Regions from separate parts of the Cohnella suwonensis genome, predicted to be linked through region 2. Evidence: predicted binding sites of a transcription regulator. Region 2 holds the regulator's gene; each other region holds the start of a gene.

Region 1 (3,278 bases), on a different contig from region 2:
GCGCGACAGCCGGAACGGAATGACCGATTCCGGCCGGATACTCCGGACGTTATCTTCGAGGAGAACTTTCGGAGAACCGCAGAATACGCATGTAGAAGTCGTCTGTCCGCCGGGGATGAGCGTCTCGCCGCCGCACGCTTCGCAATGGACGGCCCGCTGCGCCGTACCCCAATCGTGCAGGGCGTCGAGGTCCTCGTTCGCGTCGTCGAAGGCGTGCTCCTTCTGCTCGCCGGCGACGCTGTCGATCTGCTGCTCGTCGCCGCAGTATTGGCATTTCAGGTTCTGGCTTTCCGTATCGAAGGCCATAGCTCCCCCGCAAGCCGCGCAAGGAAAACGGATGGCCGCCGCCGCGGCGCCGGTCTCGTTCGTCATGGGATCGGACTCCTTCGTCAGATTTTGCTGCCGCATTCGGAGCAGAACTTCGCGTTCTCCGTGAGCTTGCCGCCGCACTCGGAGCAAAATTTTTTGCCGGCAGACGGCCCCGCTCCGGCATTCGACGGTGACGCCGGTTGCGCCGCGGGCATTTGTTGCGGAGGTTGCGTTTGTTGCGGGTCCGCCGCGCGCGCCGCCGTCTGGTTCATCATTTGCGACATCATTTGCCCCATCGCCATGCCCGCGCCGAGACCCGCGCCGGTTCCCGCGATGCCGCCGTCCGGTTGGTTCGCCGCGTCGCGGATCGCTTCGGCCGTCTGGAACTTCATATATTGGTCGAGGTTGCCGGCGATATTCATCGACGACCGTCTGTCGATCATCTTTTCGACTTCCTCCGGAAGCGAGATGTTCTCGATCGTCACGCCCGACAGAGTAAGTCCGAGCGCGGCGAAGCGCGGCTGCAGCCGGCCGATCGCCAGCTGTCCGAGTTCGTCGTAGGAGCTGGCCAAGTCGGCGACCGGAATTTTGGCTTCACCGAGCAGGTCGCTGAGGCCCGATACGATGATCGATTTCAAGTAGCCGGTAATCGCGGCCGTCGTCAGCTCTTGCTTCGTGCCGAAGATTTCCTTCAAGAACAACGCGGGATCCCCGACCTTGACCGCGTAAGTGCCGAATCCGCGCATGCGGATCATGCCGAATTCGGGATCGCGCATGATGACCGGATTCGTCGTGCCCCATTTCAGATCGGTGAAGTTCGCCGTGCTGACGAAGTAAACATCCGATTTGAACGGGGAATTAAAGCCGTGCTTCCACGAATTGAGCGCGGTAAGCACCGGCAGATTCTGGGTTTGGAGCGTATGCGTGCCCGGACCGAACACGTCGGCGAGCTGCCCCTCGTTCACGAAGATCGCCGCTTGGGATTCACGCACGATCAGCTTGGCTCCCATCTTGATCGCGTTATCGTACGCGGGGAACCGGTAGACGATGATGCCTCGGTCATCCAGCCATTCGATCACCTCGATGAACTGGCCTTTAATGAAATCGAACAAACCCATGCTTCACGCTCCCAGCTGGTTTCCGTTTTCCCTCATCATACCAGAAATCCGAAGCGGGTTGTCGGCGGACTTTTTTTGACGATAAGGAAGGAAAAGGCTATAATATCGGAGTATGGGAACACACATTCGGATAAACGCGAATCATGACGATAGAGTACCTTATGAAAGAACGAATCGGGAGGGGATAGGGAGATGACGGCAGTGTTGGAACCGGAAAACAATACGTTCAAGCTCGTCTCGGAATATACACCGTCGGGGGATCAACCTTCGGCGATCGGCCAATTGGCGGAAGGCATCGTCAACGGAAAGAGATTTCAGACGCTGCTCGGAGCGACGGGCACGGGCAAGACGTTCACGATCGCGCAGACGATCGCCAAGGTGAACAAGCCGACGCTCATCATCGCGCACAACAAGACGCTGGCGATGCAGCTGTGCAGCGAGTTCAAGGAATTTTTCCCGGAGAACGCGGTGGAATACTTCGTCAGCTACTACGACTACTACCAGCCGGAAGCGTATATCCCTTCCACGGACACGTACATCGAGAAGGATTCCAGCATCAACGACGAGATCGATAAGATGCGCCACTCCTCGACGGCCTCCTTGTTCGAACGCCGCGACGTCATTATCGTGGCGAGCGTCTCGTGCATCTACGGTCTCGGTTCCCCGGAAGAGTACCGGGATTTGCGCCTTAGCCTGCGGGTCGGCATGGAGAAGTCGCGCAACGACATTTTGCATAAGCTGATCGACATCCAATACGAGCGCAACGACTTGAACTTCGTGCGGGGAACGTTCCGCGTGCGCGGCGACGTCATCGAGATTTTCCCCGTCTCGCGCGGGGACTCGGCCATTCGCGTCGAGATGTTCGGCGACGAGATCGAACGGATCACGGAGATCGACGTGCTCACGGGCGAGATTACGGGCGTGCGCGATCACGTCGTCATCTTCCCGGGCTCTCACTTCGTGACGGGCGAGGAGAAGATGAAGAGAGCGCTCGTCAACATCGAGCGGGAGCTGGAGGAACGTCTCGTCGAACTGAGAGACGCCGGCAAGCTGCTCGAAGCGCAGCGGCTCGAGCAACGCACTCGGTACGACCTCGAGATGATGGCGGAGATGGGGTTCTGTTCCGGCATCGAGAACTACTCGGGGCCGATGACGTTCCGGGAGCGCGGGGCGACTCCGTACACGCTCATGGACTTCTTCCCGGACGACTACCTGATCGTCATCGACGAGTCCCACGTGACTTTGCCGCAGCTGCGGGCGATGTACAACGGCGACCAAGCGCGGAAGACGGTGCTCGTCGAGCACGGCTTCCGCTTGCCGTCCGCCAAGGACAACCGGCCGCTCCGCTTCGAGGAATTCGAAGAGAAGGCGAAGCAGCTCGTGTTCGTCTCGGCGACGCCGGGCCCTTACGAGCTCGAACAGACGCCGACGGTCGTCGAGCAGATCATCCGCCCGACCGGACTCATCGATCCGATCATCGAGGTGCGCCCGACGAAGGGGCAGATCGACGACCTGCTCGGCGAGATTCGCGACCGGATCGCGAAGGACGAGAGGGTACTCGTCACGACATTGACGAAGAAGATGTCCGAAGACCTGACCGACTATATGAAGGAAGTCGGCATCAAGGTGCGTTATCTTCACTCCGATATCAAGACGTTGGAGCGGATGGCCATCTTGCGCGATCTTCGCCTCGGCACGTTCGACGTGCTGATCGGGATCAACTTGCTCCGGGAAGGCCTCGACTTGCCGGAGGTGTCGCTCGTCGCCATTCTCGACGCCGACAAGGAAGGGTTCCTTCGTTCCGAACGGTCGCTCATCCAGACGATCGGACGCGCCGCCCGGAACGCCGGC
Region 2 (3,278 bases):
AAACCGTTGTTCGGCATGAACGGTTCCGGGATGCACGCGCATCAGTCGCTGTTCCGCGGCAACGAGAACGCGTTCTACGACGCGAACGATAAGCTCGGCCTGAGCGCCGTCGCCCGTCAATACATGGCAGGCGTCCTGCGCCACGCGCGCGGCATCGCGGCGATCACGAACCCGACCGTCAACTCGTACAAACGTCTCGTGCCGGGCTACGAAGCTCCTTGTTACGTTGCTTGGTCGGCGAGCAACCGCAGTCCGATGATCCGCATCCCGGCTTCCCGCGGATTGAGCACGCGCATCGAAGTGCGTAATCCGGATCCTGCGGCGAACCCGTACTTGGCGCTTGCGGTTATGCTGAAAGCGGGCCTCGACGGCATCGCGAACAAAATGTCGATTCCGGCTCCCGTCGACCGCAACATCTACGTGATGAGCGAAGAAGAACGGATGGATGCGGGCATCCCGAGCTTGCCGATCAACCTCAAAGAAGCGCTCGCGGAACTGCTCCGCGACGACGTCATCTGCGAAGCGCTCGGCGATCATGCGCTCAGCCACTTCTACGAGCTGAAGGAAATCGAGTGGGATATGTACCGCACGCAGGTTCACCAATGGGAACGCGACCAGTACTTGACGATGTATTGACGTTTTTCGATATTAGCCCCTTGTTCGCATTGATGCGAACAAGGGGCTTTTTGCTGTCGATGGGTTCAACCACCGCAAACGAGCCTCAACTGCACGCCTTGCGCACAATAATTGTGCTCAACCACCGCAAACGTACCGTGGATGGTCGAAGATCACATTATTGACTGCGGGCGCTACTGCTAATGGTACGTATGTTCATATATCATTGGTGCCACGATGTGAGGTGCTGTTGTCGGAACGCATGTTCTCTATTCGTTTAATTCCGCGCCTCATAACGCAAACCCCGCCCCCTTCGCCGAAGCGAAAGGGGCGGGGTTCGTTGTTTTACATAACGGAACGGATTAAGCCGATAACCTTGCCAAGAATGCTGACGTTCGGAAGCCGGATCGGCTCCATGCTGGCGTTCTCCGGTTGGAGGCGAATGTGGTCGCGCTCCTTGTAGAACGTCTTGACGGTCGCTTCGTTCTCATCCGTCATCGCCACTACGATATCGCCGTTCGTGGCCGTCGGCTGCTGCCTGACGATCACGTAGTCGCCGTCGTGGATGCCGGCTTCGATCATGCTCTCGCCGACGACCGACAACATGAAGACGGGCTGATCGCCGACCATGCTGACGGGAAGAGGATAATATTCCTCGATGTTCTCCTGGGCGGTAATGGGGACGCCTGCCGTGACTTTGCCGACGAGCGGGATCGGACGGATGGACGCGGAGATCTTGTAGATCGCATCGTCCTCGTCTCCGAGAATCTCGATCGCGCGAGGCTTCGTAGGGTCTCGGCGGATGAGGCCTTTCTTCTCCAGGCGGTCGAGATGGCCATGGACGGTGGAGCTGGACGCGAGGCCTACCGCTTCCCCGATCTCCCGGACGGAAGGGGGATAACCTTTGTCGCGAACTTCGTTCTTAATGAATTCGAGTATGGAATTCTGGCGATTGGACATCTTGGACACGCCTAGCCCTCCTATGTATGAGCTCATGATGACAAATTATAGCACAGAACCGGAGTTCGCACAAACATTCGTTCTTCAGAACAAACGTTCCAAATTTTGTTGACAGGCACGTATGTTCGTGTTACGATTACTTCAGATCAAACGAGAACAAATGTTTGGGGGACAATGAAATGGTACATACTTGGGTATCGACTGCTCCTGCAACTTCATCTCATCATAAATCTTCTACTTATGTTTATACGTCTTCGTCAAGACGCAAAGCTTCTTCGTTCAATTGGCGAATTGCCAGAGGCTTCTTTTTCCTGATCGCCTTCTTGCTGCTGTTCAGCGGCTTTACGCTCGTACGCGTATTTGCTTCTTCCGGAGAGTCCGTTCCCGTCCAAGCTCACGAGGTCGTCGTTTCCATCGACAGCGGAGACTCGCTATGGGGAATCGCGAACGCCAATAAGAAAGATGGCATGGATACGCGCAAAGCGGTTCACGAGATCCAGAAGCGCAACGCGCTGACGTCTTCGCAAGTCGACGTCGGTCAGCAGTTGATCCTGCCGGAGAGCATATTGCCCTGAACCCGGCGTCGCAAGCCATTCGATTCGATTTCCTTTATATTGTGAATATTGACAAGATCGGCGTGTGCCGGTCTTTTTTGAATTTCCCGTTCTTTGTCGTCCGACCGGGTCGCTTTTCTTGACAATCGCTCCGGCGAAATGGCAAAGTAGAGAAGATAAAAAGAAGGGAGCGAGTATACGATGGATATGGATCGTCTGATCACGCGAATCAATGAGCTATCCCGTAAAAATAAAAAGGAAGGCTTAAATGAAAGCGAAATGGCCGAACGCGACAGTCTCCGTCGCCAATACATTGCGATCTTCAAGCAAAATTTCCGTCAGGAGCTGGATCGTATCGAAGTCGTCGACGACGATTCGACGATCAAGCATTGAAAGGTCACTAAGGAGGAAGCTTATGTCCCGCTCGTGGGAACGCATGGTCTCGAAAAATTCGAAAGAAATCAACAAACGCCGCAAGAAGGATGGCAAGAAGGGTATTACTTCGAGCGGACCGCAAGTCGACCGATTCAAGGGGCGCAACTATGTCGTTCCCGTGATGTTGCTCATGCTGATCGTACTGTACGTGACGCTCGCGCAGCCTTGGTCGAAGGACTTCATGCAAGATCCGACGATGTTCTGGTTGACTGTCGGCTGTTACGTCGTTCTCGCCGTATTCTACTACTTGCGTCGGCCTTATTTGTCCGTGACGCGCGATACGCTCGAAACGCGCAAATTCACGGGTTATAAGACGCTTCGTCCGGGCGAAATCCGTAAAATCACCATTCAGCCCGGATACGTGATCGTCGAGTCGGTGAAGGGCGCCAATTGGGTGTTCTCGAAGCTGATGAACCGTTTTCCGATTCATGACATGGAACAAAGGCTCAAGGCGTTCGCCGAGCTTCATCATATCGACTGGGAAGTCAAGGCAAAGTGAGGAGAAGGCAGCATGACGGTTAAGGCCGTGCTTTTCGATTTGGACGATACGTTATTATGGGACGATCGCAGCGTAAGCGAAGCGTTCAAAGAAACGTGCAGGATCGCCGCCGAAGCGGCGGGGGTGAGCGAGGAAGAACTGGAAGCGGCCGTTCGCCGCGAAGCGAGGGCATTGTACGAGACGTACGAGACGTTCCCGTTCACGCAGATGATCGG
Region 3 (3,278 bases), on a different contig from region 2:
AAACTCCACGAACGGATGGTGGGAAACGCCGGCTTTGCCGTCCAAATAATAAGGAATGCCGTAATCGCCGAACACGGTGGCGAGCAAGTCGGCGTAGTCGTCCATTTTCCTGACGAACACCGCCATATCGCGCCAGCGCCCGCCCTGCTCCTTGACGCGCGACAGCATGTCGCGGGCGACGGCTTCCGCCTCCGCCCGGCGGTTCGCCGACGCGTGCAAGGAGAGACCGAAGCCCGACGATCCCGGCCGAGGTCCGGCGGATTCGTCCCAGCGCCGGCGATTGCTCCAATGGCGATCCAAGAAGGCTAGCGCCTCGTTATTCGAGAATCGGGGACCCGCGCCCCCGGCTTCGGAGGACAACTCGACGGCCGCTTCGATGCCGGCTCCCGTCGCTTCCGCCATTTCGCATAGCTGCGCGGACGTCTCCGCGGTCGGATGGAACAATTCCAGTTCGTCCGGTCTTTCCCCCGCTGCATAAAATCGGTCCAAGCAAAGCGCGACGCTCACCCGAGGCGCTTTGCGCAGAAGCGCTTCGACGACGTCGAATTCGGTCGGCGTAAAGCCGTGGAATCCGTCGACCCAGATTTCCGCGCCTTCGAGGAACGGCGCCGTCGCCGCTCCTTTGGCTAGCCAGCCGAGCATGTCCTCCCCGTCCAGCCAGTGGCCGGACAATTCCTTCTCCATGTCCGCGTAGACGAGCGACAAGTCGTGCAGCTTGTCCGCGAGCAACGCCGCCCGCGGGTCGCCGGAAGCCCGGCGGGCCGCCGCGGCCGCTTGATCGGCCAGCTTCGGGCTGTCGATGCCGTAACGCTTCATCTCCGTCAGCAGCCCGTTGATTCCCGTAATCAAGCCGTTCTCGGACTTGCCTCCCCGGTACAGGCGCAAACTTTCCCGGCGCGCCTCCAGAACTTTATGTAAGAGCATCGCTTTGCCGTTGTCGTGGATCGGCACGACGGCGGCGCCGCCGGTTTCCTGCATGACCCGGAAAGCGAGCCTGCGGAAGCTTAGCACCTGCGCCCTCATGAAGCCCGTCATTCCGGGCGTCGTCGCCATCGCGTATTCGGCTTGGAACGTCGCCTGCTCGGGAACGAGCAGCACGAGCGGAGGTCCGAGCGGGTCCCGTCGGATCTTCTCCCTGATTTCGTCCAATACGAATGTCGTCTTTCCGCTGCCCGAACGGCCCGTGATCAGCCTGAGCGACATGGAGCGCACCTCCTTCTGAATCTATCTTTTCCGACGAAAATCTCAACTTTTCCATTGTATCATAGGCGCCCCTTAGGCGCACAGGCGTTCGCTCAAACGACACAAATTGGATAAGGCGACGAATAAAAGAAGCTCGAGGGCTACTATGGCTAACGAAAAAGCCAAACAACCTGCAAATATGCAGGTTGTTTGGCTCGTATATTCAACGTTCAAGGACAACCTGCAAATATGCAGGTTGTTTACGGCTTTTCCAGCAAAACAGTCCATTTCGACTCAGCAAACTGCATTTTTGCAGGTTGAGTCGTTTTGACGATTTTTCACCGAATAAACTGCACTTTTGCAGGTTGTCGGAATTGATGCGCTTTGCTTTACGAAATATTCATATACCACTTCGTGCCGTCGTCGTACTTGAAGATAGCTGCGTCCGACCATAGCTCGACGTAAGCGACGTGTTTCCAGCGGCGCCGGAAATCCAAATCGTTCTTCAGAAGTCTCATCCGGCTGTCGAACCGGCTTCGGCTGCTCGGCGCCTTGGCCCGGTTATCGAGCGGCACCGCCCTTTTGCCGAACAAGATGACCTCGTTCACCATGCTACATCCCTCCCGTTTCCTTGCCTATGATCTAAAAGTAATCCGAAGGCGTTAGGAATGTTACCGGAGAGGGATGAAATTCCTTTGCCGAACGCTAACATTTTCTTAACGATTTGCCGTTCTTACAATTCTTTGCGGCTGCGAACCTCGAAAATGCCGAATTTCAAGTAATGGCCTTCTTCCACGCCGGCGAGCATCGGATGGTCTTTGCCCGCCCCGCGCCACTCGACGCGGCGGATAATCTTGCCTGCGTCTTTCGCCGCTTCCTGGATCGTCTCGAGGAACAGCTCCGGCCGAACGTGGTAGGAGCAGCTCGCGGTCACGAGATATCCGCCCTCGTTCAGCAGCTTCATCGCCTGCAGGTTGATATCCTTATACCCGCGGCAAGCGGCTTCGACCGCTCTCTTCGTCTTGGCGAAAGCCGGCGGATCGAGAATGATGACGTCCCACGTCCGTCCTTCGGAACCGAGCGGCTTGGACGTGTCCACCTTGGCGCCCGACGCCTTGGCGTTCGCCCTCGCTTGGCGTTCGTCGCGTCCCGAAACCTGGCCTCGCAAATATTCGAACGCGTCCGCCGCGACGAATTCGACGCGGTCGGTAAAGCCGTTGATCGCGACGTTATGGCGGGCCGTCTCCAAAGCGTGCTCGGAGATGTCGAGGCACGTCACCTTCTTCGCCCCGTAATCGCATGCGTGCAACGTGAAGCTTCCCGTATGGGCGAAGCACTCTAGCACGGTCGCGCCGTCCCAATAAGGGAACGTGACCAAGCCGCCGTTAGCGTTCACCGGCACCTTCGCCATCCCGCCTTCCGCCGTCTCTCGTTCCTCGAGCTTGATGCCGCTGCGCGCTCCCCAGCCTTTGATCAGCGGGGCGATGGACGCCCGGTTTTCCCGTTGGTCGAAGAAGTAGCCGGTCTTCTGTCCGCCTACGATATCGACTTGCACTTTGAGCCCGTTCTCCTCGATCTCGATATGCCGAGGACATTCCCCGTACAGGACGCCCGTCCGTTCTTCCAGCCCTTCCAGCACGCGGACGCCGACGTCGCTCCGCTCGTAGACGCCTTGCGGGGAGAACACTTCTATCAACGCTTCGAGCCACGCTTCCTTGGCGTTTTCCATGCCTAACGTCAGCACTTGGACGACCAAGACGTTCCCGAACCGGTCGACGACGAGGCCAGGAACGAAATCCGCTTCCCCGTACACGAGACGGCACGAGACGCTATCCCCCAGAAACCGGGTACGATGGACGGCCGCGCGTTCGAAACGCCGCTTGAAAAATTCGGCATCCATCTTCTCCAGCGGCTCGTACGACACGAGCCGCACGGTCATCTGGGAGGCCGGATTCCAATACCCCGTCCCCAAATACAGCCCGCGGTGATCTCTCACTTCCACGAGATCGCCCGGCGTCGCCTCGCCTTCCGTCTTCGCGATTTCGCTCGCGTATATCCAAGGATGGCCTTCCTCCAACCGAGGCCGCCTTCCTTTG

What was found. Region 2 encodes LexA, which represses DNA repair genes until DNA is damaged. Its sites were predicted from a motif close to CGAACATATGTTCG; they were not measured.
Region 1: the regulator LexA is predicted to act here: its motif matches at 1,543-1,556, upstream of uvrB (excinuclease ABC subunit UvrB).
Region 3: the regulator LexA is predicted to act here: its motif matches at 1,281-1,294, upstream of addB (helicase-exonuclease AddAB subunit AddB).

The regions. Positions count from the first base shown of each region.
Region 1 covers NZ_JBHSMH010000041.1:201,224-204,501, forward strand. The annotation lists gene ACFPPD_RS13635 (TFIIB-type zinc ribbon-containing protein) at 1-372, opposite strand, end outside; gene ACFPPD_RS13640 (SPFH domain-containing protein) at 390-1,427, opposite strand; gene uvrB (excinuclease ABC subunit UvrB) at 1,620-3,278, shown strand, end outside.
Region 2 covers NZ_JBHSMH010000005.1:141,460-144,737, reverse strand. The annotation lists gene glnA (type I glutamate--ammonia ligase) at 1-636, shown strand, start outside; gene lexA (transcriptional repressor LexA) at 961-1,584, opposite strand; gene ACFPPD_RS02815 (LysM peptidoglycan-binding domain-containing protein) at 1,755-2,150, shown strand; gene ACFPPD_RS02810 (DUF896 domain-containing protein) at 2,331-2,522, shown strand; gene ACFPPD_RS02805 (hypothetical protein) at 2,545-3,063, shown strand; gene ACFPPD_RS02800 (HAD family hydrolase) at 3,076-3,278, shown strand, end outside.
Region 3 covers NZ_JBHSMH010000001.1:7,092-10,369, reverse strand. The annotation lists gene addB (helicase-exonuclease AddAB subunit AddB) at 1-1,203, opposite strand, end outside; gene ACFPPD_RS00055 (hypothetical protein) at 1,572-1,793, opposite strand; gene ACFPPD_RS00050 (class I SAM-dependent rRNA methyltransferase) at 1,916-3,278, opposite strand, start outside.